3 regions of the Kribbella sp. NPDC051586 genome follow, and region 1 is predicted to be linked to each of the others. Evidence: riboswitches for the same ligand, from Rfam matches in the RefSeq annotation. Region 1 holds a riboswitch; each other region holds the start of a gene.
The links. Region 1 has a riboswitch for thiamine pyrophosphate ahead of ACIA58_RS07595 (purine-cytosine permease family protein). Riboswitches for the same ligand answer to the same signal wherever they lie in the genome.
Positions count from the first base shown of each region.

Region 1 (9,625 bases):
TCGGGAGGAGCCGTTGCTCGAGCCGCGGTTCTTCCGGAGTGCGCCGTTCTCGGGCGCCACGCTGATCGCGGTGTGTGGGTTCTCGGCGTTGTCGGGGTTCCTCTTCCTCAACTCGCTCTATCTGCAGTCGGCGCGTGGGTTCAGCGCATTGCATGCCGGTTTGCTGACGCTCCCGATGGCGGCGATGACCGTGGTGTTCGCACCGATCTCCGGCTGGTTGGTCGGCCACCGTGGACCGCGCGTACCGCTGGTGGTCGCCGGGACCATGCTGACGGCGTCCGGCCTGATCCTGTCCCGGCTGGGGACGTCTACCTCGACTGCGCAGTTGCTGATCGGCTATCTGGTCTTCGGACTCGGTTTCGGCATGCTGAACGCCCCGATCACCAACGCGGCGGTCTCCGGCATGCCACGCGCCCAGGCCGGCGTCGCAGCCGCCATCGCCTCGACCAGCCGCCAGGTAGGTGCCTCACTCGGCGTGGCGATCGCAGGCACCGTCCTCACCGCCCGCCTGGTGGGACCACTGGAGACAGGCTTCGTCGACGCGGCCCGCCTGTGCTGGTACATCATCGCCGCCTGCGGACTGCTGGTGTTGGTGCTTGGGCTGATCACGACGAGCCGCTGGGCACTGAGCACCGCGGACGCTCTCGTCAAGACTGGATAATTCCGGCGCGGGTCAGGGCCTTGAGGCGGCCGCGGAGGATCTTTTGCCGGCGTTCTTCGTCGGGGAAGAGCTCCAGGTAGGCGGGGCCCTTGGCGGCGAGGAGGTCGTCGTCGAGGCGTCGTACCGTGCCGGCCGGGGCCCTGTGGGTCATGGCGGACTGGACTGCTTCGCTGTCGATGCCGGTGAGGAGGTCGGTCAGCTGCTCCTCCGTGGCGACGCCGAGGCGGTGCAGCACGCCGAGGATCCAGGCGTAGTGCGTGGTCTTGGCGTGCGGCGCGTCCGGGTAGCGGCGGGTCAGGTACGTCGTCAGCGTCCCGGTGGTGAGGTCCAGCGGAGCCTTGTCCTCCGCGGTCGCCGCCAGCTCGCGGTACAGCCGGTCGATCTCGGTGAACTCGTTGTCGGCCAGCTCCATCAGTGCCGCGGCGAGCAGGAACCGCCGGTCGAACTCCGGCTTGCGGTCCGGCGGGATGTCCAGCTTGTACCGGATGTCGTGCTCGAACTCGGCCCACGCGTGCTGGACCGCGGTACGGACCTGGATCTCCATCACCAGGTTCTTCAGTACGGCGTACTCCGGCAGCTCGCGGCGGTGCGCGTTCAACCGGACCAGATAGTGCTTGCTCGCGTACCCGAACACGCCCTGCGCCCGGGTGTGCGCGCCCATGTCGGTGTGCTCGACGATCTCGAACTCTTCCTCGATCACCTCGCACACCCGGTCCACCGCCTCGACCAGGAACGTGATCACCCGCGCCGCCACCAGGTCGGTGATCTGGTTCAGCGGGTCGTCGTACTTCGGACGGCCCGGATCGTCCGGGTGCGACTTCGACGCCTTCGCGAGGAACGACTCCGGCTCCTTGGCGCGCGCGGTCGCGGTCAGGTAGTTGATGCCCTCTTCTTCACCGATCAGCTCGTTGATCAGCGCCTCGAGCTTGCGGGCGCCACCGACGTACTGCTGGTGCACCCGCTCGTACAACGTCCCCGCCTGGCGAGCCCACTCCACCTGCATGCCGGAACGATAGTGCTCTTCGGGTCGCTCGTGGTGTCTATCGTTTTCTAGTCATTTTGCTAGAAAGCTGTAGAGACCTGTCACGACACGCTCTCGCCGTTGATTGGTCAATCTACGGAAAACGCTATACGGGCTCATACAGTGAAAGCATGGATCCGATCCGGAATCCCTATGCGCCCGGCGCCGGTCAGCGGCCGCCTGAGCTGGCCGGACGCGACATCGAGGTGCGGCAGTTCGAGGTGGTCCTCGAGCGGGTCGCGGCAGGCAGACCGGAGCGGAGCCTGGTGCTCAGCGGACTCCGGGGCGTGGGCAAGACGGTGCTGCTCAACACGCTGCGTTCCCAGGCGATCAAGCGGGCCTGGGGCACCGGGAAGATCGAGGCGAGGCCGGAGCAGAGCATCCGGCTGCCGATCGCGCAGGCCCTGCACACCGCGATGCGGGAGCTGGGGCATCGGCATCGCGACGATGAGCGGGTCGACCAGTTCAGCGCCGTACTCAAGGCTTTCGCGCTGCGGACCGGGGCCGAGGACCGCAAGGGCATCCGGTGGCATCCGCCGGTGGACGTGGCCGCGGCGAAGGGGCGCGCCGACTCCGGCGACCTGGAGATGGACCTGATCGAGCTGTTCACCGACGCTGCCGATCTGGCCGGTGACCTGTCGGTCGGGGTCGGGCTGTTCATCGACGAGATGCAGGACATCAGTGCGGACGACCTGTCCGCGCTGTGCGCCGCATGTCACGAGATCTCGCAGCAGAGCGCGCCGCTGGTGGTCGTCGGCGCCGGACTGCCGCACCTGCCCGCCGTACTGTCAGCCAGCAAGTCGTACTCCGAGCGGCTCTTCCGGTATGTCCGCGTCGACCGGCTCGCGCGTGACGCGTGCGACCGGGCGCTGATGGTGCCGGCGGAGAGCGAAGGCGTGCAGTACGACGAGGAGGCGCTGGACGAGCTGTACGCACAGACCGACGGCTACCCGTACTTCGTGCAGGCCTTCGCGCACTCCACCTGGGACCATGCGCCGACGTCTCCCATCACCATCAAAGACGTTGCCGTAGCCGCCCCCGAGGCCTCTGCGGAACTCACCGTCGGGTTCTTCGGCTCCCGCTACGAGCGGGCCACCCCGGCCGAACGCGAGTACATGCGCGCCATGGCCGAGCTGGGCATCGGCGTCGACGACGGCTCCGTCCCCACCGCCGAGGTAGCCAGCACCCTCAACCGCAAACCCCAGTCCCTCTCCCCAGCCCGAGACGGCCTGATCAAAAAAGGCCTCGTCTTCTCCGCCGAACGAGGCACCGTAGCCTTCACCGTCCCCCACTTCGGAAAATTCCTCCGCACCCGCACGGCTTAACGGAACTGGGGTTTCGTGAGGTGGCAGGTACTGGATAGGGTCGATTGTCATGACCACCCGGCGGAGCGGCCAGCGTGTGGGGACGCGTGGGCGGCACAGTCGGCGGAAGTCCTATCGAGGGCAGTGGTTTGCGGTTACTGCGCTGGCCGTGTTGGGGACTGTGGTGGTGGCGCATCCGGATGTCGCGCATCGGGCCAGCCTGGCGGCTGAGGTGGTTGCGGGGGCCGGCGAAACGGTGAGTGCGGAGCCGTCCGTGGAGACGCCTGTGCCGAAGCCGGTGACTACTCCGACGCAGAAGTTCACCACTCCGTTGCGGCCGGCACCGACCTTGACGCGGAAGCCGAAGGGGGCCAAGCCCAACGTCCTGGTGTCGACCGGGAAGCTTTCGGTGGTGCCGGGGTTCAACAAGGCGAGCGGGGTGCGCGACAAGCTGACGTACCGCGTGGAGATCGAGCAAGGGCTGTCGGTCAATGGCGCCGCCGTCGCCGCGGCGATCCACAAGACGCTGACAGACCCGCGTGGTTGGCAGGCGCTGCATCCGGTGAGTTTCGAGCGGACCGACAAGGTCGACGCCGATCTCCGGATCATCCTCGCGACGCCGGCGCTCACCGACAAACTCTGCCTGCCGCTCGACACCGGCGGTGAGGTGTCCTGCCGCGTCGACGACCGCGTGGTGCTCAACGCGAAGCGCTGGATGTACGGGATCCCGTCGTACGGCGGGAACGTCGAGCTGTACCGCAGCTACCTGGTCAACCACGAGGTCGGCCACGCGCTCGGGCACGGCCACTCGACCTGCACCAAGCCGAAGACCCCCGCGCCGGTGATGATGCAGCAGACCAAGGGCCTGGCAGGCTGTCTACCGAACGCCTGGCCGACGATCAAGGCCACCTGAGAAACTAGGTACGACGGGAAGGAGCACAGCGATGTCGTCACAGGACTTCCCGACGTACGGCCGGGGCGAGCAGCCCGATCAGCCCGAGCACCAGCAGGCCCAGGAGCAGGACCACCACTACGCCCCGCCCACGCCGTACGGCGGTGGCACCTACGGCGTCGGCCCCGGCACTCCGCCGGCCGAAGGCCCCTACGCCCAGCCGCAGCCCTACGGCACCACCCCGGGTCAGTACGGCGGCCCGCCGCCCCAGAGCGCGCACCACCCTCAGCCGCCCACATACCGTCCCGGTCACCCGTACGGCGCTCCGGCGAGCCCCGAGCCGCACGAGCTCCCTGTGTACGGACGGGAGCAGCCGCGCGACCCCCGCGCTGCCCGGGTCGTCGGCCTGGCCACCGTGGTCGCCGGGTTCTACGGACTGCTCGTCATCTCCGTCCAGCGGGTCTCGCTGCGCGACATCTCGCAGGCGCCGGGCTCCCCGCTCAACCACCCGCTCCGCACCGACGTGATCGACGCGATCGGCCAGTTGCTGCTCGTGGTCGTCGGCGCCGCTGCGCTGTTCATGTGGCTCCGCGACGTTCTCGCGCGCCGCAAGGCTGGTCGCCGGCCCGAGCCGACCGAGCTGGTCGGTCTGCTCTTCGTCGCGGTGTCCGCGGTGCCGATCCTCATCTGGCTGATCATGGTGCTGTCCACCGGCCTGGGCTCCATCGACGACTCGGTCCACCGGCTGCCCACGGCGTACGGCTGGGGCGGCGCCGGGCTGCTGATCCTCGCCGTCGGCCTGTTCCTCGGGTACCGCGAACTGAAGCCCGACGTACCGAACCCGGTCGTCCAGGGTCCACCGGCCAAGGCACCGTGGGAGTGAGCGCACCTGTCGTCCTGGTGCCCGGCCTGGGCCTCGGCCCCGAGTCGTACGCCCGGACCGTCGAGCACCTTGTCACCTCGTACCACGTGGTCACTCTTCCCGGGTACGGCGAACCGGCCGGTGCCCGCGAGGACCTGCACCCGACGGCGCTCGCGGTCGCCCTCGCCGGGAAGATCCGCGAGCGCTCCGTCCTCGTCGGCCACTCGGCCAGCTGCCAGATCATCGTCGAGCTCGCGGTCCGGTACCCCGAGCTGACCCACGCTCTGGTCCTGGCCGCTCCGTCCGGCGACGTCCGGATGTCGAGCTGGGTCGATCGAGCGGTCCGCCTCTTCGGCTCCGCCATCCCGGACGCGCCGAAGCTGGTCCGCACAGTCACCCCGCAGTACGCGCGTACGACCCTGCCGACCATCGCCCGGGCGGGAGAGGCCTCCCGCCACCACGACCTGGCCGGTGTCATCACCCGGGTCAAGGCGCCGGTGCTGATCGTCCGCGGCAAGCATGACCTGCTCGCGACGGCGGAGTGGGTCGAGCGTCTCGCCGAGCTCAGCCACGGGGAAGCCCGGACGCTCGACACCGGCGCTCACATGCCGGTCGTCACCAACGGCCCGGAGCTGGCCGCTCTCATAGAACGGGCAGCGGCCCTCCCCGAAACCAGCTGACGCGTTAGACTCCGAGGCACAAACCTATGCGGGAGCTCGCACCGAGACGCGCGGGCTGAGAGGGCGACAGCAGGGTCGCCGACCGCCTGAACCTGACCGGGTAATGCCGGCGTAGGGATTGGGGTCACTCATGACCGATACCGCTGTTCGTCCTGCCAGCTCGACCGAGGCACCGCTCGTCCTCACCACGGACGCGCCGCGGACGCTCGGCTTCTTCGACCAGTTCACGCTCTGGGGCAACTTCGGCATCTCGCTGTTCGGCCCGGTGACCGGTGCGCTCGTGGCGGCGTACACGGGCTCGCTGTGGCAGGGGCTGCTCGCGGTCGTCGTCGGCTGCGGGATCGGGGCGCTCGTGCTGGGTGGTGCGGCCGTGTTCGGCTCGCACACCGGGGCGCCGGCGATGGCGAGTCTGCGCGGCCTCTTCGGCCGTCGCGGCTCGATCGCGCCAACCGTGCTGAACATCGCGCAGAACGTCGGCTGGGCCACGATGGAGATCATCGTGATCTCGCAGGCCGCTGTCGCGGTGACGAGTGAGCGCTGGCGCTGGCTGTTCGTCGTACTGGCCGGGATCATCGCGACGACGATGGCGGTCCGTCCGCTGGGCAGCGTGAAGATCCTGCGGAAGTTCATGGTCTGGCTGGTGCTGATCGCGTCGGTCTACCTGTTCGTGCAGGTGCTCAGCAAGCCGGTGCATGCACTGCCGCAGGACAGCGTCTTCGGCTTCTGGCCAGCTGTCGACCTCGCCGCCGCCGGTGTCGTGTCGTTCGCGCCGCTGGCTGCCGACTACACGCGGCACTCGCGCACCAACAAGGCTGCGTTCGCGGGGTCCGCGCTCGGCTACGGCCTGGCAGCGATCGGGTACTACGCCCTCGGCGTCGTGGCAGTGGCGACCTTGCAGACCAACAGCGACGACGTGATCACGGCACTGGTCACCCTGCCCGCCGGCGCGATAGCGCTGTTCGTACTGCTGGTCGACGAGGTCGACGAGGCGTACGCGAACGTCTACTCGACCACGATGGCCGCGCACAACCTGATCGGCCACATCGACCGGCGGTGGATCTCGGTCGCGATCGGCGTCATCGCCACCGGCATCGCGCTGGTGGTTGACCTGGGCAACTACACGCAGTTCCTGTACCTGATCGGCTCGGTCTTCATCCCGTTGTTCGCGGTCGCGATCGCGGACTTCTTCGTGGTCAGCAAGATGAACTGGGACGTCTCCGGTACGGCGAAGTTCCGCTGGCAACCGACGCTCGCCTGGCTGATCGGATTCGTCGCGTACCAGTTGGTCAACCCCGGCACAGTCTCCGGCTGGTCGCCGTTCTGGACCAAGCTGCAGCAGGCGATCTTCGACCACCAGGCCGTCCCCGGCTGGCTCGGCGCGACGTACACGTCGATCGTCATCTCGATGCTGGCCGCGGTTCTGCTCGGCCGGATCGGTCGTCGGCAGGCTGCCTGAGCAGCACGAACAGACTGGTGAAGTGGACTTCCGGCATACCAGGTCAGTGCCGGCAAGCCCGCCCGGCGTTACAGCTCCCTCGGGAACGCGCGGAACGCCTCCAGCAGGCGGTCGCGGGTCTCGGCGCTGAGCTTCTCGGGCTCGACCTGTCCGGCCTCGGCGATGGTACGGCGCAGTTGCTCGACGTAGATGTCGCATCCGTCGCAGACCGCGAGGTGGTCCACGAAGCGCCGTTCGGTCTCTGGATCCAGCGCTCCGTCCAGGAAGGCGGTGACGAGCTCGACCAGCTCCGCGCAGGTCATGAGCCGACTCCGGTGCTCGCGAAGTACCGCTCGAGCTCTCCGCGGACGGTGGCGCGGGCCCGGTGCAGCAGAACCCGCTGGTTCGCCGCCGAGAGGCCGAGCAGCGAACAGACCGCGCCGGCGTCCTGTCCGTCGATGTCACGCAAGGTCAGCACCACCTGCTGGCGCGTAGGGAGATTCTCGATCGCGGTGGCCACGGCGGCCCGTACCTCGTTGGCGAGGACCTCGCCCTCGGTGGTCGGCCAGCGCTCCGGGAACGCCCGCCAGCCGCCCGGATACTGGTCGTCGGCTCCGCGGAAACGGGCCGGGTCGACGGTCGGCTCGTGATCCGGGCCCAGGCTCGTCCACGGCACGGTGCGATGCTCGCGCGAACCGCGCTTGCGGGCGATGTTGACCAGGATCCGGTAGACCCAGGTCTGCAGCGACGCTCGTCCCTCGAACCGCTCGATGCCCTGCAGGACCGCCAGCCAGGTGTCCTGCACGACTTCCTCCGCGCTGGCCGTGGTCGACACGAACGACCTCGCCAGCCGCAGCATCGAGCCCGACCAGCTGTTCAGCAGGCAGGCGAACATGTCCTCGTCCCCGGCCCGGAGCCCGGCGACGAGGATGTCGTCCGTCGGCAGTACCGCCGCCCCCACAGGCTGACGGTACAACAGGATGGTCAGCGGTACTCCGGGTTCTCGAAGTCGTAGCGGCAGCCGGCGTCCCACTCCGACCGCTGGTTGCCGTGCGCCGGGATCCCGCCGGCGTCCCGGACGATCCGGGCCAGATGCATCAGGTTCCAGGTCATGAACGTCGTGTTCCGGTTGGTGAAGTCGTTGTCCGGCCCACCGGAGCCCTCGTCGAGGTACGACGGACCGGGCCCGGCCTCGCCGATCCAGCCGGCATCGGACTGCGGCGGAATCGTGTACCCGAGGTGCTGCAACGAGTACAGGACGTTCATCGCGCAGTGCTTCACGCCGTCCTCGTTGCCGGTGATCAGGCAGCCGCCGACCCGGCCGTAGTACGCGTACTGCCCGTGCTCGTTGAGGATCGAGGAGTTGCCGTACAAGCGCTCGATCACCTGCTTGGTCACCGAGCTGTTGTCGCCCAGCCAGATCGGCCCGGCGATGACCAGAATGTCGGCGGCCATCACCTGTTCCTGGATCGCCGGCCAGGCGTCGGTCGCCCAGCCGTGCTCGGTCATGTCCGGCCACACGCCGGTCGCGATGTCGTGGTCGATCGCGCGGATCACGTCGACCTGGACGCCCTGCTTCTCCATGATCTTGCGGCTGATGTCGATGAGACCCTCGGTGTGGCTGATCGCGGGCGACCGCTTCAGGGTGCAGTTCAGATACAGCGCGCGCAGGTCGTCGTACTCGGGCACGGTTCCTCCTAGAGAAGTTCGGCGTCCTGCTCGATGCAGAGCAGGGCCGGGCCGGTGGTGGCGAAGAGTTCGGTCATCGCATCGTCGAGGTCCTCGCGGCGGGTGACCCGGATCCCGGCCGCGCCGCACAGCTCGGCGTACGCGGCCCAGTCGGGGTTGTGCAGCGACGTGTGCCAGACCGGGTAGTCGGCGGCGAGTTGTTCCTTGCTGATCTTGCCGAGCGAATGGTTGTCGAGCAGGACGTGCTTGATTCCGATGCCGTACTTCACCGCGGTCGTGAGCTCGGCGGCGTACTGCCCGAACCCGCCGTCGCCGGTGACCGCGACGACCGGCCGATCCGGTGCGGCCGCCCAGGCGCCGAGAGCGGCCGGGTAGCCGAAGCCGATCGAGCCGAGGTACCCCGACATCAGCACCGGCTGTCCCTTGGACTCCAGGTACCGGCCGAGTGAGTACGCATGGTTGCCGACGTCAACGGTGACGACGGCCTCCGTCGGCAAGTGATTGCCGAGGGCATCGAAGACGGCAGCCGCGGACACCCCGCGACCGCGGTCGTCCTGGACCCGGCGCGCCTTCTCCGCACGCCAGATGGCCCATCGGTCGGCGACGTCGGGTCGCTGGTCGGTGGCCTTGGTGTCGGTGAGCCTGTCGGTCAGGGCACGAAGTGTGAGTGCGCCGTCGCCGAGGACGTCGACGGTGACCGCGTCGAACCTCCCGATCGCGGCGTGGTGGTCGTCGATCTGCACGATCTGCTTGTAGTTCGCGATCCCGGCGTGGTTCGAGAACGATGCGCCGACCACGATCAGCAGGTCCGACTCGTTCATCAGCCAGCTCGCGACCGGCGTACCGCTGCGACCGAGCACGCCGGCGCCGAGCGGATGCGTGTCCGGGACCAGGCCCTTGGCCTTGAAAGTCGTCAGTACCGGTGCGTTCAGACGCTCTGCCAGCTCGCGTACTTCGGCCTCGGCACCGCGCGCCCCGTGGCCGACGATCAGCACCGGTCGCCGGGCGTCCCGAATCACAGCGGCGGCGCGGGTGAGCGTCTCCGAGTCGGGCTGGATGCACCGCCGGGACAGCCGGCCGG
Region 1 is NZ_JBITDF010000001.1:1,528,492-1,538,116, forward strand. Features, by position in the region: gene ACIA58_RS07565 (MFS transporter) at 1-661, shown strand, start outside; gene ACIA58_RS07570 (GTP pyrophosphokinase family protein) at 648-1,664, opposite strand; gene ACIA58_RS07575 (ATP-binding protein) at 1,814-3,007, shown strand; gene ACIA58_RS07580 (DUF3152 domain-containing protein) at 3,156-3,899, shown strand; gene ACIA58_RS07585 (hypothetical protein) at 3,931-4,761, shown strand; gene ACIA58_RS07590 (alpha/beta fold hydrolase) at 4,758-5,420, shown strand; TPP riboswitch at 5,439-5,555, shown strand; gene ACIA58_RS07595 (purine-cytosine permease family protein) at 5,551-6,876, shown strand; gene ACIA58_RS07600 (anti-sigma factor family protein) at 6,945-7,178, opposite strand; gene ACIA58_RS07605 (RNA polymerase sigma factor) at 7,175-7,816, opposite strand; gene ACIA58_RS07610 (flavodoxin family protein) at 7,840-8,544, opposite strand; gene ACIA58_RS07615 (thiamine pyrophosphate-binding protein) at 8,553-9,625, opposite strand, start outside.

Region 2 (9,625 bases), on a different contig from region 1:
GATGCTGGGAGCAACCATCGCCGTCGTCGGCCTGATCGGCCTGCTGTTCTCAGTGTGGCGATGAGCACACCGGATCCCGGCCGGCAGCCCGAGCGGACGCTGCTCGCGTGGCGGCGTACCGCGCTCGGCCTGATCGCCAACGGCACCCTGCTGGTTGCCTCCGGCCATGGTTCGTCGGACGTCCGTACCGGGCTCGGGATCGTCGTTCTGGTGCTCTCCTTGGGCTGCTGGACCGCCGTCAGCGCCGTGTACCGCCGGACCGCGGGCGGCGCGACCCACTTCCTCGGCCACCAGAACGTACTGCGGGTCGCAGCTGGTCTGGTCCTGGTCGTCGGGCTCTTCGATCTGTATGCCGTGATAACGCGCTGAAACCGGTCGGTTACCGACTGTGTAACCCTCCACTGCCCAGTTCATCACAACGCGATACGTTGCCCCGGGCGGATGCCGCATCAACCGCATGTTCCCCCTAGCATGTTCACGGTTTGTCCCTCGTTCACCCGGAGCTTGAAGTGCCGTTACGTCTGCGTCCGAACGACCCGACGTTCTACGACCTTTTCACCGAGTCCGCCAACCACCTCGTGGACGGATCCCGGATCCTGGCCGAATTGCTCGGCAGCACGGCGGGCACCGGGCTGTCCGCGAGCCATCAGATCGCCGCCCAGATGAAGGACGCGGAACACGCGGCCGACGAGACCACCCACTCGATCATCCGCCGGGTGAACTCGACGTTCGTCACCCCGTTCGACCGCGAGGACATCTACCGGCTGGCCTCCGATCTGGACGACGTGATGGATTTCATGGAGGAGGCGGTCGACACCGTCCACCTCTTCAACCTGGAGAAGCTGCCGGAGGAGATCGCCGAGCAGATCGAAGTACTCCAGCGGATGGCGCAGTTGACCGCCGAGACGATGCCCAGGCTGCGGACCATGAAGGACCTCGCGGAGTACTGGATCGAGATCAACCGCCTGGAGAACACCGGTGACGCTGTCCACCGGCGGCTGATCGCCAAGCTGTTCAGCGGCGAGTACGACGCGCTGACGGTGATGAAACTGAAGACCGTGGTCGACCTGCTGGAGGCCGCGATCGACGCCTTCGAGCACGTGGCCAACACGGTCGAGCAGATCGCCGTCAAGGAGGGCTGAGCGTGGAGCTCACGCTCGTCATCGCCGTCGTCGTCATCGCGCTGGCCTTCGACTACACCAACGGCTTCCACGACGCCGCCAACGCGATCGCGACCTCGGTCTCCACCCGGGCGCTCACCCCGCGGGTGGCGCTGGCGATGGCAGCGGCGTGCAACTTCCTCGGCGCGCTGGCCGGCACCGAGGTCGCCGAGACGGTCGGCAAGGGCATCATCAACACGCCGTCCGGGAAACACGGCCTGGTGGTCGTGATCGCGGCGCTGATCGGTGCCATCACCTGGAACCTGATCACCTGGTACTTCGGCCTGCCCAGCTCCTCCACCCACGCGCTGATCGGCGGACTCGTCGGCGCCGGCCTTGCTTCGGCGAGCACCGTGCTGTGGTCCGGCATCGTCGACAAGGTCGTCATTCCGATGGTGCTGTCGCCGGCGGTCGGCTTCCTCGGCGCGTTCCTGCTGATGGTGGCCATCCTGTGGCTGTTCCGGCACCGCAATCCCGGCAAGACGACGCGCGGTTTCCGGATGGCGCAGTCGCTGTCTGCCGCCGCGATGGCGCTCGGCCACGGACTGCAGGACGCGCAGAAGACGATGGGCGTGATCTTCCTGGCACTCGTCACCACCGGGCACGCCCAGCAGCAGGACGGCATCCCGCTGTGGGTCAAGATCTCCGCCGCGACCGCGATCTCGCTCGGCACGTACTCCGGCGGCTGGCGGATCATGCGGACGCTGGGCCGCCGGATCATCCACCTCGACCCGGCCCGCGGATTCGCCTCCGAGGCGGTGTCGGCGGCGGTCCTCTACGTGATGGCGATCGGCCTGCACGCGCCGGTCTCGACGACCCACACGATCACCTCCGCGGTGATGGGCGCCGGCGCGACCAAGCGGCTGTCCGCGGTCCGCTGGGGCGTCGCCAAGGGCATCGTCACCGCCTGGATCCTGACCATTCCGGCCGCCGGAATCGTCGCGGCAGCCGTCTACGGACTGGCACATCTGATCCTGGAGTAAGTTCCCAGGGTTGGTTCATTTCAAATTCACTCACCGGGCCTACGGTCGATCGACGCTGCTGATCGTCCGCCTAGGGAAGTGATCGGGATGGATCTGTCGTTCCTCGTCGTCGTGGTGATCATCACCGCGTTGGTGTTCGACTTCACCAACGGGTTCCACGACACCGCCAACGCGATGGCGACGTCGATCGCCACCGGCGCGCTGAAACCGAAGGTCGCGGTGGCCGTCTCGGCCGTGCTGAACCTGGTCGGCGCGTTCATCTCCACCGAGGTCGCCAAGACGATCTCCAGTGGGATCGTCGACGACGCCAAGGTGACGGTGCCGGTGATCTTCGGCGGCCTGATCGGCGCGGTGCTGTGGAACCTGATGACCTGGTACGTCGGCCTGCCGAGCTCGTCGTCGCACGCACTGTTCGGCGGCCTGATCGGAGCCACCTGGATCGCGTCCGGGAGCAGCGCCGTACATTTCGGCACCGTCGTGCAGAAGATCATCATCCCGGCCGTCGCCGCGCCGATCGTGGCCGGTGTGGTCGCGCTGCTCGGCACGTTCCTGGCCTACAAGATCACCCAGCGGGCCCGGCAGAAGTCGGTCAACGAGGGCTTCCGGGCCGGCCAGGTCGCCTCCGCCTCGCTGGTCTCGCTCGCCCACGGCACCGGTGACGCGCAGAAGACGATGGGTGTAATCACGCTGGTGCTGATCACCTCCGGCAGCCTCGCCCCGGGCTCGAAGCCGCCGGTCTGGGTCATCCTGTCCGCCGGTCTGGCGATCGCCGCCGGCACGTACCTGGGCGGCTGGCGGATCATCCGGACGATGGGCAAGGGCCTGACCGAGATCGAGTCGCCGCAGGGCTTCTCGGCCGAGACCAGCTCGACCGCGGTCCTGCTGGCCTCGTCCCACCTGGGCTTCCCGCTGTCCACCACGCAGGTCTGCTCCGGCAGCATCCTCGGCGCCGGCCTCGGCAAGCGGCTGGCCGAGGTGCGCTGGACGGTGGCAGGCCGGATGGCCGTCGCCTGGCTGCTCACCCTGCCGGCCGCCGCGATCGTCGGTGCACTGGCCGGCCGGGTGGCCGACTCCGGCACCATCGGTGTGGTGATCATCGCGATCCTCGCCGTCGTGGCCGGCGGCGGTATCTACGCCGCGTCCCGGCGCAAGCCGGTGACGTCGGAGAACGTGAACGAGTACCCGAGCTCCACCGCGTCCGTCACCACGGCCGCGGCGGCCTGAGAGGAGTACGGCGATGCACATCGACTGGGGTTCACTCGGTCAGGTCGCACTGGTCAGCCTGCTCTTCGGAGTCGGCCTGGCGGTGCTGTTCGCCCTTGGTGTGAGCGCGATGGCGCGGCGCGCGGTCGCGATCGACGAGAAGCGGCAGCCGTCCGTCGCGGACACCGGCGTGGCCGCGCTCTGCTTCGCGGCCTGCCTGGCCGCCGTGTTCTACGGGCTGTACCTGATCATCCCGCAGTTCCACTAGCGCTGAGAGGTACGACGGGCGGTCTGGCGGCTGCCCGTCGTACGGTCCTCAACGGTTCCAGCGGCGTACCGCTTTCGCCACGTCCTTGGCGCGGATCGAGCCGAGGTTGTACTCCCATGCGGCCAGCAGCCGGTCGCCCAGCACCTCGGCGTCGAGGTACGTCCGCGGCCGTACGGCGACCGCCCACGTCGCTGCGGCCGCGTGGCCCTGCTGGTGGAGCAGATGGTCCACCGTGGCCTGGATGCGGCCCGCCTGCTCGTCGCCGAGGCCGTCCGAGGCCCACTCCTGCACGATCCTCGGGTCGTCGGCCGTCATCCGGGCCAGGTAGGTCAGGGGACCGCGCCAGAAGCCCCTGCTGCCGATGCTGTCCAGCGTCTCCAGCGGGAACCAGCCGTTCTGGTTGCGCCGGCCGTTCACCGCGGACTCGATCTCACGGGCACGGTCCGTGCTCAACCCACGGGTCGCCCAGTCGACGAAGAACGCGCCGGCGTCCGGGATGTGCTCGGCCACGTGCGGTGCCGGAGTCATCGCCCCCGGGTCGAACAGATGCAGCTCTTCCGGTGAATCGAACAAAACCTTCCCCGCCCGCTCGTGTCCGCGGGCCTGTCGACGCCGGCCCGCCGCACAGGGACCCCCCAGGTTCCTGTTCCGTCAACGACAGCCTTCGTACCCTCGTTCCGCCCCGAGGGTCAAGGTCCTGTCCGCCTTACTGACACTGGGCTTACGGACGCAGGGCTTTACTGACACAGGCCTTACTCACGGCGGGCGGCGCGGCGGGCGAGCTCCTCGCGGTCCAGCCGCTCGGCTTCGGCCGGTGTCGGCGCGCTACCGCCGTACGCGGCCGGCAGCCACCAGGCGCCGGCAGGCTGCTCGGGATAGCCGCGGACGGTCTCGTCGAGCATCCCGGCCATCGTGGACCGCAGCTGTGCGGTCGCCTCGCTCGCGTCGTCGTCGCGCGTCACCGTGATCGGCGCACCGATGCTGATCGAGATCGGACGGTGCCGGGAGAAGTCCCGCGGATGATCCTTGGTCAGCATCCGCTGCGTGCCCCACAGGATCATCGGAATCACCGGTACGCCGGCCTCCGCCGCCATCCTGACCGTGCCGGACTTGAACTCCTTGAGCTCGAACGACCGGCTGATCGTCGCCTCCGGGAAGACGCCGACCACCTCGCCCGCGGCCAGGTGCTCCAGCGCCTGCTGGTACGACGCCGCACCCGCGTCCCGGTCGACCGGGATGTGGTGCATCCCGCGCATCAACGGACCGGAGTACCGGTTGCGGAACAGCACCTCCTTGGCCATGAAGCGGACCAGTCGCTTGCTCGGCAGAGCGCCGTACCCGCCGAGGATGAAGTCCACGTAGCTGATGTGGTTGAGGGCGATCAGCGCACCGCCGGTCCGGGGGACATTCTCCGCCCCGGTGATGCGGAGCTTCAGGTCCAGCACCTTGAACGCGGTCCGCGCGAAGGCGATGACGGGCGGGTACACGAGGTCTCGCATCCCTAGACGCTACAGGGCTCGTACCAACCATGGCCTATGGTTGGCGGTGACAACTTGAGATCGCGGGAGCTCGCACCGTAGTGGGCTGAGAGGGCGGCTGGATCCAGGAATCGCACCTGGCCGGCGCCGCCGACCGCCGAACCTGTCCGGGTAATTCCGGCGTAGGGAGCACCAGCATGGTGAATGTCAGCACGATCCGTCCGGCCGTCACCACGGGCCCGATCTCCGGATCGGAGAAGATCTATCGCGGCGAGCTCGGCGTACCAACTCGTCGCGTCCACCTCACCAACGGCGAGCACTTCGACCTGTACGACACCTCCGGTCCGTACACCGACGCGTCGGCAGGGATCGACGTACAGGCCGGTCTGCCCGCGTTGCGGCGGGACTGGATCGCCGGGCGCCCGGGACTGACCCAGCTCGGGCATGCGCGGGCCGGGACGATCACCGAGGAGATGAGGTACGTCGCTGTTCGGGAGGGACTCGATCCGGAGTTCGTCCGGGCCGAGGTGGCTCGCGGGCGCGCGGTGATCCCCGCGAACCGGCGGCACCCCGAGAGCGAGCCGATGATCATCGGCAAGAAGTTCCTGGTGAAGGTGAACGCGAACATCGGCAACTCCGCCGTCAGCAGCTCGGTCGAGGAAGAGGTCGAGAAGCTGGTCTGGGCGACCCGTTGGGGCGCGGACACGGTGATGGACCTGTCCACCGGGAAGAACATCCACGAGACGCGGGAGTGGATCCTGCGGAACTCACCCGTGCCGATCGGGACGGTGCCGCTGTACCAGGCGCTGGAGAAGGTGAAGGGCGATCCGGCCGAGCTGTCGTGGGAGGTGTACCGCGACACGGTGATCGAGCAGTGCGAGCAGGGTGTGGACTACATGACCGTGCACGCCGGCGTGCTGCTGCGGTACGTGCCGCTGACCGCGCGGCGGATCACCGGGATCGTGTCGCGGGGCGGCTCGATCATGGCGGCCTGGTGCCTGGCGCACCACCAGGAGTCCTTCCTGTACACGCATTTCGCCGAGCTCTGCGAGATCCTTCGCGCGTACGACGTGACGTTCTCGCTGGGCGACGGACTCCGGCCGGGGTGTATCGCGGACGCGAACGACGAGGCCCAGTTCGCCGAGCTGCGGACGCTGGGGGAGCTGACCCGGATCGCGTGGGAACACGACGTCCAGGTGATGATCGAGGGCCCGGGCCACGTGCCGATGAACAAGATCGCGGAGAACGTACAGCTCGAGGAAGAGCTGTGCGGGGAGGCGCCTTTCTACACATTGGGGCCGTTGGCAACCGATGTGGCGCCGGCGTACGACCACATCACGTCGGCGATCGGCGCCGCGCAGATCGGCTGGCTGGGTACGGCGATGCTCTGCTACGTCACGCCCAAGGAACACCTCGGGCTGCCGGATCGTGACGACGTGAAGACGGGCGTGATCACGTACAAGATCGCTGCCCACGCGGCGGATCTGGCCAAGGGGCATCCGGGTGCGCAGGCCTGGGACGACACGTTGTCCAAGGCAAGGTTCGAGTTCCGCTGGGAGGATCAGTTCAACCTCTCGCTGGATCCGGACACGGCCCGGTCCTTCCACGACGAGACGCTGCCGGCCGAGCCCGCGAAGACCGCGCACTTCTGCTCGATGTGCGGGCCGAAGTTCTGCTCGATGCGGATCACCGCCGACATCCGCGCGTACGCCGAGGAGCACGGCCTCGACTCCGCCGAGGCCATCGAGGCCGGTCTGACCGAGATGTCGGAGACCTTCCGCTCCCACGACGGCAAGCTGTATCTGCCGCTCGCCGACTGAGGTCGTCGCTGACGCACCGTGAGTTCGCGACTGGCGTAGAACCGCCGAGCCGCCCGAATCCAGCGGAGAATGGAGGAATCGGCGGCCGGCGGGCTGGTCACCCGGAGTGATCGGCTGAAGCGATTCAGGTTTTGTCCTTCACTCTACGTGAATAAGACTGTAGCCTTAAGCCGTTCAGAAGGAGGTGCAGGGCGATGGTCTTCGTTCTCACGGTAGATCAGCGTGGCAGCCGAAGCACGAGCGATCTCGTACCCGAGCTGCTGAACTCCCTGAACCGCCGGCCGCGACGGACCGGCTTGCTGCGGAAGTTCGAGCGGACCGCCGGCGACGAGGTGCAGGGCGTGCTCGCCGAGGCCCGGCCGACCGTCGACGTGATCGTCGAGCTGCTCCGCGCCGACTCCTGGTACGTCGGCCTCGGCATCGGCGAGGTCGCCCAGCCATTGCCCCGCAGCACCCGGGCCGGCAGCGGCGACGCCTTCGTGTTCGCCCGGGAGGCGGTGACGCGGGCCAAGTCGAGCCCGCATCATGTGAACGTGGTCGGCGCGGATTCGCGGATCGCGGAGCAGGTGGAGACGGTGCTGTGGCTGATGGCGTCGGTACTGCGGCGCCGCAGCGAGCGTGGCTGGGCGGTGGCGGACCTGTTGGCCGAAGGACTCACCAGGCGGGAGATCGGCGTGAAACTGGGGATCAGCCAGTCGGCGGTGACGCAACGCGCGCAGGCGGCGGGATTCGCCGAGGAACAGCGCGGACGGGTGCTGGCCGCGGACCTCCTCGCCCCCGAGGTCGCTGCGTGACGGCGCTGATCCTGTCGTTGACCGCTGCCGGGCTCGTCCTCGCCGTGCTCGCCTGGGTGCCCAGGTCCGGCTCCAACTTCGAGATCGCGATCAGCGGCGTGATGCTGGCCTGTCTTGCCGCCGTCGGTGTTCTGCTTCTTGCGGGCCACGGAGTGGCAGATTGGGCCGAGCGCTGGTGGAACGTGCTGCTCCTGCTGGCAGGAGGCTTGGCGGTGACCGGTGGCGGGCCGCTGACGACCTCCGTGCTGGCGCTGGTCGACCGGAACAACACCCGGGCCCAGTCGACCCAGAAGGCCGGTGAGGTACTGCGCGGCGGCGCGCTGATCGGATCGCTCGAGCGGGCCGCGATCTACGCGTCACTGGTGTCCGGCTGGCCGGAAGGCATCGCAGTCGTGCTGGCGATCAAAGGCCTGGCCCGGTACCCCGAGCTCCGCAGCCCCGACCAGCCCGCCTCGGTCACCCCGCAGGCCGTCGCCGAGCGCTTCATCATCGGCACCTTCACCAGCGTCCTGTGGGCAGTCACCTGCGCGGGCCTCTTACGCTCCCACTGACGTTCAACTCTTGATGACGATGTCGCTGACGACCTTGTCGTGCCAGGTCTGTTGCTTGTCGTCCCAGAGTGGCCAGAGGACGTTCAGGACGCAGAGCTGATTGAAGATCTGGGCGCAGACCTCGCGACCGAGGTTCTTGCCCATGCCGATCAGCTGGCCGGTGTGCGCGTCCACGATCCGCAGTCCGGCCACCTTCTTGCCGAACGACTGGCCGGTGCGGCCCTGCTGGACGATGCGATTCCACACCCAGATGCCGAACGCCACCACGAACCCGCCGATCATCGCGATCCCGCCGCCGGCGCCCAGCTCTTCCTTGTTGCCGTCGATGACCAGTGCGGCCAGCACGCCCGCGATTGCGGGGATCGCCATGATCAGCGAGTCGAGCAGCGATGCTCCGACCCGGCTCGGCCAGTCCGCCAGCCGTCCGGGCGGTGCGTACCCGTACCCGTACCCGCCGCCCGGATTGCCTTGCCCGTAAGGGTTGTAGCCCTGCGGTGGGAACTGGGCCGGCCGGCCAGGGGGATATTGACCGCCGTACGGTCCGGATCCAGGGGTGCTCACGAGGGGTCCTCTCTGGTTGCCTGACACGAGTATCGCGGACACCGGCGGAACGACGAACGCCGCGGCCCGATCGGGCCACGGCGTCCGGAGGTCGTCAGGTCAGAGCTTGATGACGTAGGTGTTGTTGATCTTGTCGGCGAAGGTCTGCCGCTTCTCGTCCCACAACGGCCACAGGTAGCCGAGGTAGCAGGACAGGCCGTCGAGGATGTGGGTGAGCTGGCGGAGGAACGTCCTGCCCACGCCGATCGGCTGGCCGGTGTCGGCGCCGACGAGCTTCAGGCCGAGCACCTGCTTGCCGACGGTCTGGCCGCTGCCGCCCTGGCGGATCAGGATGTTCCAGATCGCGAGACCGATGCCGGCCAGGTAGAAGATGAGGCCGATGATCGCCAGCACCGAGTTGTTGGTGTTGCCCGCGATCGCGGAGCCGATACCGCTCGGCACGCCGATGATCAGGGAATCGACGAACCAGGCGCCGACCCGGTTCGGCCAGGCCGCCAGGTTGCCCGGGATCCCGCCGCCGAAGCCCGGCGCGCCGTACTGCCCGAAGCCAGGCTGCCCGTACGGCTGACCAGGCTGCCCGTACTGACCCGGCTGCTGTCCGTACTGCCCTGGCTGCTGGGGATAACCCGGCTGCTGCCCGTATCCCGGCTGCTGGCCGTATCCGGGCTGCTGTCCGTACCCCGGCTGCTGCTGGCCGCCATACCCGGGCTGCTGCCCGTACTGGCCAGGCTGCTGCCCCGGCTGGCCGGGCTGCCCGTACTGGCCAGGCTGTCCCGGCTGGCCGTACTGACCCGGCTGCTGTGGGTC
Region 2 is NZ_JBITDF010000004.1:1,217,184-1,226,808, reverse strand. Features, by position in the region: gene ACIA58_RS32760 (YidH family protein) at 1-64, shown strand, start outside; gene ACIA58_RS32755 (DUF202 domain-containing protein) at 61-369, shown strand; gene ACIA58_RS32750 (DUF47 domain-containing protein) at 510-1,142, shown strand; gene ACIA58_RS32745 (anion permease) at 1,145-2,143, shown strand; gene ACIA58_RS32740 (anion permease) at 2,231-3,367, shown strand; gene ACIA58_RS32735 (hypothetical protein) at 3,381-3,614, shown strand; gene ACIA58_RS32730 (hypothetical protein) at 3,663-4,187, opposite strand; gene ACIA58_RS32725 (lysophospholipid acyltransferase family protein) at 4,367-5,113, opposite strand; TPP riboswitch at 5,166-5,298, shown strand; gene thiC (phosphomethylpyrimidine synthase ThiC) at 5,290-6,912, shown strand; gene ACIA58_RS32715 (transposase) at 7,107-7,706, shown strand; gene ACIA58_RS32710 (hypothetical protein) at 7,703-8,257, shown strand; gene ACIA58_RS32705 (RDD family protein) at 8,261-8,818, opposite strand; gene ACIA58_RS32700 (RDD family protein) at 8,918-9,625, opposite strand, start outside.
Region 2: linked by a shared signal. The riboswitch ahead of thiC (phosphomethylpyrimidine synthase ThiC) and the one ahead of ACIA58_RS07595 (purine-cytosine permease family protein) in region 1 are both predicted to bind thiamine pyrophosphate.

Region 3 (9,625 bases), on a different contig from region 1:
GCCAGCTCATCGCGGTGAACGGCGAACTCCCCGAGGACCTGACGATCGACAAGGTCATCGACGCGCTGCGCCAGTACTGGCAGGCGATGATGGAGCCGTACTGGGACCGGATGCGCACCCTCCTGTCCGCGGACATCAGCTATCGCGGCCACATCCTCACCCAGCAAGGCACAGCAGCGATGCTCAACGGGCTGGGTCCCGCGATCAGCTACGCGGACGGGCTGCTGAAGGTCGACCGAGTCGCCGCGATCAGCCGGAGCGAGGCGGTAGACGGCCGGGGGCTCGTCCTGCAACCAAGCCTCTTCGGACCGCACGCGGTGATCCCGTTCGACCCGGGAGCCGAACCGGTGCTGGGATACCCACCTCGCGGGCAGGCCAACCTCTGGTCGGTCGTCGAGCCGCCGTCGCAACAGGATCTCGCCCAGCTCATCGGTACGCCGCGCGCCCACATCCTCGAGCTACTGACGCATCCCCGTACCACGACCGACCTGGCCGGCGAGCTGAAGGTGACGCCGTCCGCCGTGAGTCAGCATCTCCAACTGCTGCGCCGTACCGGTCTCGTCGAGCCGCAACGCACGGGCAAGCAGGTCCTCTACCGCCCGACCGAACTCGCCGCCCTCCTGACCGGCACCGAGCTCTCCTGAGCTGAGCTGTTGACACCGCAGTCACCCACAGCGATAGTACAAATCGATTTGCATCACGTCGTGGCAGCCGACGTCTCACCTACACCGCCCTGATCAAGGAGTCGGCATGAGACGTAGTCTTGCCATCGTTCTCGGAGTTCTCCTCCTCTGCTTCGGCACCATCGGCACCACCGCCCCCGCCCACGCGGCGACGCTCGCCCTCACCCCCATCACCCTCGGCAACGTGTTCACCGACGGCCAGCAGGTGAAGGTCGGCCTCAGCACCGATGCGTCGTCGGTCACCTGGTCCGCAGCCGACGTCAACGGCACCGTCGTCGCCACCGGCAGCCAGGCCGCCGCAAGCACGCTGCAGGTCTCGGTCACCACCCGCGGCTGGTACAAGCTGACCGTCCAAGCAGGCACGCTCAGCGCACAAACAACCTTCGCGATCCTCAGCCCACTCAGTACGGCGTCGATCGCCGGCCTCATCACCAACCGGGTCGGCGATTTCGAGAACACCGCAGAAGGCTGGACCTTCTACCCGGGCAGCGAATTCCCCGGTGCGACCGGGAGCTTCGCGCTCGACACCACCGACAACCACTCCGGCACCAGCTCCGGCAAACTGTCCGGGAATTTCAGCGCCGGCGGCGCGTACGTCAGCGTCAACCGGACCCTCCCGTCGGTCAACGCGTCAAGCGTGAGCTTCTGGGCCAAGTCCCCGAACCTGACCTTCCTCACGTTCCGCATCACCGACTCCACCGGCCAGGTCCACCAGCAGCGCCTAACGTTGTCAGGGGCAACTGATTGGCAGCCGCTGAGCGTCGCGAGGTTCGACGGCGGCAAGCAGTACGTCCACTTCGGCGGCGCGAACGACGGCGTCTGGCACGGCCCCGCCAAGGGCCTCGAGATCGTCCTCGACAAGGGCGCTGTCACCGGCGCGACGAGCAGCAGCGTGAGTCTCGACGACTTCACCCTCAATGCGCTGTCCAGCAAGCCGACAACGCCGCTCGGCGACTACGAGAGCGCCGCGGAGGGGTGGTCGTTCTACCCCGGCAGCGAGTTCGCGGGTGCGACCGGCAGCCTCACCTACGACACGACGAACCTGCAGGCCGGTGCCAAATCCGCCAAGCTCGACGGCGACTTCACCGGCGGCGGCAACTACGTCGCGATCCAGCGCAACCTGGTCCCGATCAACCTGACCGCGCTCAGCCTCTGGGTGAAGACCAGCCAGTTGTCCGGCATCGGTCTCCGGCTGACCGACTCGACCGGCCAGGTCCACCAGCAACGCCTCACTCTGTCGGGTTCCACGGCCTGGCAGCAGCTCAACGTCACCCGCTTCGACGGCGGAACCGGCTACCTGCACTTCGGCGGCGCCGACGACGGCATCTGGCACGGCCCCGCCAAGGCGATCATGCTCACGCTGGACAAGAGCCTGATCCTCGGCGGCGGTACGACGGCCTCGGTCAACGTCGACGCGGTCGCGGCAACCACGCCCACGACGTACAACGGAGTTGGCACGCACTTCGCCGGTTCGTGGGCGCCCGATGTGATCCCGCTGGTAGGCCAGGCCGGTGCTCGAACGGCGAGAGATGAGGCGTACTGGTCCGCCGCCGAGACCACGGCCGGCACGTACGCGTTCCCTGCCAAGGTCACCACCTACCTGCAGTCCTACCAGTCGAACGGTCTCGACCCGCTCATGGTCGCGGACTACGGCAACTGCCTCTACGACTGCCCCGATCAGCTCTTCAACGCGCCGCACACCGACGCGGGCCGGGCCGCGTTCGCCAACTACGCCAGCGCGCTGGCGACCCAGTACCCGCAGGTCCACAACCTCGCGGTGTGGAACGAGTGGGACGTCAACGCGGCCGGTCCGGCCAACAAGACACCCGACAGCTACTTCGCGCTGCTCAAGGCGACGTACACGAAGCTGAAGACCACCCGTCCCGGTCTCACCGTCGTCGGCGGCGGTGACACCGACGTGACGCAGCAGGCCTGGTTCCAGACGTTCTGCCAGCTGGGCGGGCTGAAGTACCTCGACGTGGTGTCGATCCACCCGTACAACTTCCTGCACGCCCCGGAGAGCCTCGGTACGGCGATCGATCAGGTCCGGGCGACGATCCGGCAGTACAACGGCGGCGTGGACAAGCCGATCTGGATCACCGAGGCCGGCTGGTACACCGGCTCGGGCAGCGCGGTCCCGGTCGACGAGCCCACGCAGGCGATGTACACGGCCCGCGAGATGCTCAATGTCCCCGGCCACGACGTCGACCGGTTCTACATGTACGACTTCAAGAACGACGGCATCGACCCGGCCGCCTCGGAGAGCAACTTCGGCCTGGTGCACAACGAGGCCGACGCGCTCGGCAAGTACACCCCCAAACCGTCGTACGTCGCTTATGCCACCGCTGCTCGTCAGCTCCGCGGCGCGACGTTCCTCGGCAAGGAGAACCCGGGCAACGGCCTGATCGACCAGGTGTACGGGGCGAACGACGGTACGCCGTTCCGCGCGATCTGGGCCGCATCCGGATCGAACACGACGGTGACAGTCAACGCGACCGGCCCCGTCCAGGTCACGAGCCTCTACGGCCTGACCAGCACGCTGACACCGAACGCGAGCGGCCAGATCACGGTGACGGTCGGCGTGTGGCCGACGTACATCTCGGGCTCGACTGTGACGTCGGTCACCGCGCCCTAGGCGGATTCCCGCGGCACCACGGAAGGCGCGAACAGAATGCGCTGCGGCAGGCCGGCGGCCGTCCCCGCCAGCCTGCCCAGCAGGACCCGGCCGACCGCGCGACCCTGCTCGCGCGGATCGCCCGCGATCGTGGTCAACGACGGCGAGATGAGTGCTGCGGCGTCGATGTCGTCGAACCCCATCACGGCGAGGTCGTCGGGCACGTGGAGGCCGCGTTCCCGCGCGACGTCCAGTGCGCCGATCGCGACCATGTCGTTCGTACACAGCACTGCCCGGGGTGGTTTGCGTAGCTCGAGCAGCTTTTGCAGACCCGCAGTACCGCCGGCGCGGGAGAACTCCTCACGGACGATCAGCCGGCTGTTGAAACGCAGTCCGGCCGAGGTGAGCGCACGGCGGTAGCCCCTCACGCGATCGGCTGGCGGCCCGTCCCCGGAGGCGCCGGTGATGAAGCCGATCCGGTGATAGCCGCGACCTATCAAGTACCGCGTCGCGATCTCGCCCGCCGCCAGGTCGTCGGAGGTCAGTACGTCGATCCCGGCCGAGGCCCTCCGCCCGCCCATCAGCGCTACCGGGATCCCGGCGTCGACGGCGGCCGTGACGTCGCTCGCCTTGCTGTAGTAGCCCGCGAACACGATCGCGTCGACGCTGCGAGTCACCATCCGCGCGACCAGATCACGCTCAGCCGCAGGTGATCCGTCGGTGTTGCCGATCAGCACCTGGTACCCGGGCTCGGTGACCACGTCGAGCAGCCCGCGCGCGACCGACGGGTAGAACGGGTTGGTGATGTCCGGCACGATCAGCGCGATCGTCTGGGTCCGCTGCGTCCGCAGGCTGCGCGCGAGCTGGTTCGGCTCCCAGCCGAGCTCGTCCATCACCGACCGCACCCGCGCCCGCGTCACCTCCGACACATGGCGCCGCCCCGACACCACATGCGAAACCGTCGTCGGACTGACCCCGGCCCGAGCAGCCACGTCCGAAATCCCGACGCGCTTGGCCAAGACGCTCCCCTCCCCGGACACCTTTGGTCACGATAGCTGGCCGGGCGCTATAGTCGAGAGGTCCGCGGGAGCTCGCAGTGAGTGGGCTGAGAGGGTGACTGACCCGTCACCGACCGCTGAACCTGAATCGGGTAATTCCGGCGTAGGGAGGAAGCGCGATGGAATCCGTCTGGGTGAACGGTACGGCGGTTGACGTGCCGGCCGGCAGGTCCGTGGCCGAGTTGATCACGGAGTACTCCGATCGCACCACGGGTATCGCGGTCGCGGTGAATCAGAGCGTGCTGACCAAGGCCGAGTGGGCGCAGACCACCGTGCAGCCCGGTGACCGGGTCGAGATCGTCAGCGCAACCCAGGGAGGCTGAGATGGACGATCCACTGGAGCTCGGCGGGCGCACGTACACGTCCCGGCTCATCATGGGGACCGGCGGTTCGGCCAACCTGGAAGTGATGGAGGAGGCGTTGATTGCCTCCGGCACCCAGTTGACCACGGTCGCGATGCGCCGCCTCGGCACAGGGCACGAGGGCTCGGTGCTCGACGTGCTCAAGAAGCACAACATCGCCGTACTGCCGAACACGGCCGGTTGCCACACCGCCGCCGAGGCGGTGCTGACCGCGAAGCTGGCGCGGGAGGCGCTGGAGACCGACCTGATCAAGGTCGAGGTCGTCGCCGACGACCACCTGCTGCTGCCCGACCCGTTCGAGCTGCTCGACGCCGTGGAAGCGCTGGTGGCCGACGGTTTCACCGTGCTGCCGTACACGAACGACGACCCGATCCTGGCCCGCAGGCTCGAGCAGGCAGGTTGTGCGGCCGTCATGCCGTTGGCCGCACCAATCGGTTCCGCGCTCGGGATCCGCAACCCGCACAACATCGCGCTGATCGCGGAAGCGGCCGCCGTACCGGTCATCGTCGACGCCGGCATCGGTACGGCGAGCGACGCCGCGCTGGCGATGGAGCTCGGCTGTGACGCGGTGATGCTCGCGACCCCGGTCACGCGCGCCGAGAAGCCTGCGCTGATGGCCGCCGCGATGCGCGACGCCGTCTCGGCGGGCCGGGCCGCACGCCTCGCCGGCCGGGTCCCCCGGCGCTGGCAGTCGGCGCTGGCGTCGTCGCCTACAACTGGCCTGCCAACGTCTTAGCCTCGTCAAGGTCCACCGGCCGATCGAGCAGGAGTGCGCTGAGCGACACGGCCAGCTCCTGATTGGGCTGCAAGGTGAGCGGGCTGTCCCACGCGAGAGCTGGGCAGGCGCCGACGTACGAGTCGACGCGAAGGAACCATCGCCGCACGTCATCGGGCTGCACCAGCAACAGCGTCACGTCGCCCTGGACGAAGGCCAGCCACGGACTCGTCGAGCCGAACGCGGCGTCGAGGCCTTCACCATCAGCTGAGAGCACCGTCGTCGCGGCCACAGGCAAGCGCCAGAAGATCCCGCCGTACGCGGCGCCTTCACGACCGGCAGTGGTCGGGTTCTCGATCTGCACCGATCCATAGCGGGCGGTCAGGACGCTCTGCCAATCGAGTCGCCAGCCGCCGACAGCCTGCTCTCCGACGAGACGACGGCGTTCGACGAGCTGGGGTCGCCCTTGTTCGTCGTACCAGGTGAGGTCGTCGACCAGCTCGTGCTCGTTGGCGGTGACTCCGCGGCTGCGCTGCTGGCCGTGGTTCGTCAGCAGGGTGGGTCCTTGGTCGCGGACGTACGTCCGGCCGCCCCAATGCGAGGTGCCGTTGACCATCGGTACCGCGAGCGAGACGCCGTAGTGATGCCGGTGGTCGACCGGGCTCACCTCGGTCAACGGATGCCCGCCGAGCGTCCGGACCGGATGCAGGTACGGCCGCGGCGCATGTACTTGCGGCATCCGTCGGCCGAACTCGTACCGCGCCAGCAGTCCCGAGTCACTCCCGAGCGCAAAGATGTCGCCCTGTTGCTGCCACGCGACCCGACCGGCCGACGCACCGCCCTGCAACCGCGGCTCCTGCCGCACCGGCCCGGTGCTCGCACGCACCGCCAAGCGCAGCTCAGGTACGGCGTCCGCGCCGCCGTTCGGTGCGGCGATCGACGCGTGCAGCCGCCGCCACGCCAGCTCCCCGAGATCCTTCTGCGGCACCCGCACGGTCGTCAGCGACGGTACGGCGAACCGCGCGAGCCCGATGTCGTCCATCCCCGTCACCGACAGATCAGCCGGCACGGCGACGCCGACCTCGTTCAGCCTGGCCAGCAAACCGAACGCGACCAGATCGTTGAACGCGACCACCGCGGTCACATGCGACTCGAGCACCCGTTCCACCGCGGCGTACCCGTCCTCGATCGACCGCCCGCACTCGAGCCGGACAAGGTCCAGCCCCGGGATCTCCCGCTCGGCGACCTCGAGCGCCCGCACCCGGAGCATGTTCGACGCGCTCGCCGCCGGGCCCGACAGGAACGCGAGCCGCCGATGGCCGAGCCCCACCAGGTGATCGACCACGATCCGCACGGCGCGGCCGTAGTCGACCACCACCGACGAGACCTCTTCCGGACCTTGCCGGTTGACGAGGATGACCGGTTGCACCTGCGGCAACAGCTCGAGCAGCCGCTCCTCGTCCATCCGCGGCGAGACCATGATCAGCGCGTCGCACCGCCGCCGCGCCTCGATCGCGATCTCGGCCTCGGCGGTCGGGTCCTCGTCGGTCTCGGCGACGAGCACCCGGTAGCCGGCCGCGGCGGACGCGTTCGTGATGCCACGGAGGATCTGCTGGAACAGCGGATTGCCCAGGTCGGGGACGACCAGCGCGACCATGTTCGTCCGGCCGAGGGACAGGCTGCGGGCGAGGTCACTGGGCCGGTAGTTGAGCCGGTCGGCCGCCGCGCGCACCCGGGCGACGATCTCGGGTGCGACACTGAGCCGGCCGTTCATCACCCGGGACACGGTCGCCCGCGACACCTCGGCCAACCGCGCGACGTCGGCGATCGTGATCGAGTCCTTCGGTGTCCGGCCCACCTGCGTATCCTCTCTCGACGGAAACCGGTTTCTCAACCCCTGCCCGGGTATATCTGGGGGATGAGCAATCTCGAGTATCCGCGCGCGGTAGGAGTTGCCCCGGGCAACGGTTACAGCCACGTCGTGACCGGTCACGGGCAGTGGGTGGCGATCGCCGGGCAGGTCGCCCTGGACCCCGACGGCAAGCTCGTCGGCGTCGGCGATCCCGGCGCCCAGGCCGAGCAGGTGTTCGCAAACCTGGAGCGCTGCCTGGCCGCCGCCGGCGCGACCTTCGAGGACATCGCGAAGATGACCATCTTCGTCACCGACATGACGCACCTGCCGGCCATCCGCGCGGTCCGGGACCGATACATCCCCGGCACCAAGCCGGCCGCCTCCGCGGTGCAGGTAGCCGCCCTCTTCAGCCCCGAAGTGCTCCTCGAGATCGAGGCCTTCGCCATCGTCTAACGCAGGACGTCGACCGCGAGGCGGGCGGCTTCGCCGATAGCGGTGTCGACTCGGGGTTGGCGGTTGTCGCCGCGGGCGGCGAGGGTGAAGACGGCGATCGCGAATGCCGCGCCGCCCGGCAGCGTGACCACGCCGACCTCGTGCCGCAACGCCCCGAACGTCCCGGTCTTCCCCGCGACGCGTACGCCGTCGTGCGGGAAGCCGGACGCCAACCGGTGCAGGAACACCTGCCGATACATCGTCGCCTTGACGAACTCGGTCTGCTCGGGCGACAACAACTCCCCCGACCACAACCGGCGCAGCAACAGCGTCATCTCGCGCGCAGTGCTCGCCGACGCGTTCACCGCTTCGTAGATCCCGGCCGGATCGGTCCGGTCGTTGTCCGCGAGTACGGCGAGCGCCTCGTCCGGATCGTCCGTCCTGGTACGCCGCTGCAGATCGAGCAGATTGCCCGCGGTACCGCGCCGTACCCAGGTCCGCCGCAGACCGAACGACTTCAGCAACTCGCCCAGCCGCCGCAGCCCGACGACGTCCAGCAGCGCGTCCGCCGAGGCGTTGTCGGAGACCGTCATCATCGACAGCGCGAGGTCCCGCAGCGACGCCGTCACCGGGTCCGCGAACACCGACAACCCGGTCGGCCCGGCCGTCTTGGTCGACGGATCGATCGTGAGCTGCTCGCGTGGATCCACCTCGCCGAGCTCCACGAGCCGGCAGAACCCGGCCAGCAACGGCAGCTTGTAGACCGACGCCAGCGGCACGATCCCGTCCGCGTCGACCTCGACCGTCGACTCGGGCTGATCCAGTGCGACCGCATGCAGCCAGCCCCGTACGCCGGCGTCCTCGAACACGCCTCGGATCCGGGCGTTCACGACGCCACCAACGCTTCGGTCAGCTGCCTCATCACGTCGTCCGGCCGGAGGAACGGCGTACGGGTCCTCGACCACACGAGCCGGAGCCGCAACGGCAGCGGATCGTCGGCCAGCCGGTGCCGGGTCACCCCTGGCGCGGCCAGGCCCGGGTCTGCGGTCACGACGATTGCCTGTCCCGCCGCGGCCATCGCCAACCCGGCTCGCTCATCGGTGACGACGACCGTCCCGCCGGTGGGTCGATGCAGGGCGAGCGTGTCCAGGAACAGGTCGCGGGCCGCCGGAGCCTCGGTCCGCGGCCGGACCGCAACCGGGAGTCCTTTGAACTGGCGCAAACCCGCGACTTCCGCGTCGACGAGGCCGGCCGGCGCGAGCGCCCAGGTCGGGAGCAGCGAGACAGGGCCGGCTTCCAACCCGTCCAGGACGACGGGATGCAGTACGGCGGCCAAGGTCAGCCGCCCCGTATTCACCTGGTTGATCAGCGAACTGGTCGAGGCGGTCACCACCGTGACCCGACTGCCGGGGATCACCGCGCCGGAGGCCGCGGCGACAGCTGCGCCGGCCGAGGGCGGGACCTCGGGTGCGAGACCGAGCCGGATCTCCGGTCCTTCCGGATCGCGGTCGACCGCGGCCTGGTGCAGCTCCTCGATCGAGGTCAGCGCACGGCGCGCGTACGGCAGGAGCGCGGCCCCGGCGGGCGTGAGCTCGACCTGGCCGGCGCCGCGCTCGAACAGCTTGGCGCCGACGAGGGCCTCGAGGCGGCGCAGCCCCTGCGACAGCGGCGGCTGGGTGATGCCGACGACCCGGGCCGCGTCGCCGAAGTGCTGCTCCTCGGCGAGCGCGATGAAGATCTGCAGGTGTCTCTCAGTCAACATGATGTGACTGACCTGCGGTGATATCTCCAGACAATCGGCCCATGCTCAAGAGCATATTCGACAGGCCGGTCAGCGCTCGCCTTGACTGAAGGTCCAGGACGACGAGAGGAGACAGCGTGAAGGTGAGTCGGAGAGGGATGCTGACCG
Region 3 is NZ_JBITDF010000004.1:1,350,994-1,360,618, forward strand. Features, by position in the region: gene ACIA58_RS33305 (DUF5937 family protein) at 1-644, shown strand, start outside; gene ACIA58_RS33310 (glycosyl hydrolase) at 751-3,318, shown strand; gene ACIA58_RS33315 (LacI family DNA-binding transcriptional regulator) at 3,315-4,289, opposite strand; TPP riboswitch at 4,371-4,482, shown strand; gene thiS (sulfur carrier protein ThiS) at 4,475-4,678, shown strand; gene ACIA58_RS33325 (thiazole synthase) at 4,680-5,453, shown strand; gene ACIA58_RS33330 (DUF6807 family protein) at 5,428-7,290, opposite strand; gene ACIA58_RS33335 (RidA family protein) at 7,351-7,737, shown strand; gene ACIA58_RS33340 (serine hydrolase) at 7,734-8,606, opposite strand; gene ACIA58_RS33345 (LysR family transcriptional regulator) at 8,603-9,478, opposite strand; gene ACIA58_RS33350 (MBL fold metallo-hydrolase) at 9,595-9,625, shown strand, end outside.
Region 3: linked by a shared signal. The riboswitch ahead of thiS (sulfur carrier protein ThiS) and the one ahead of ACIA58_RS07595 (purine-cytosine permease family protein) in region 1 are both predicted to bind thiamine pyrophosphate.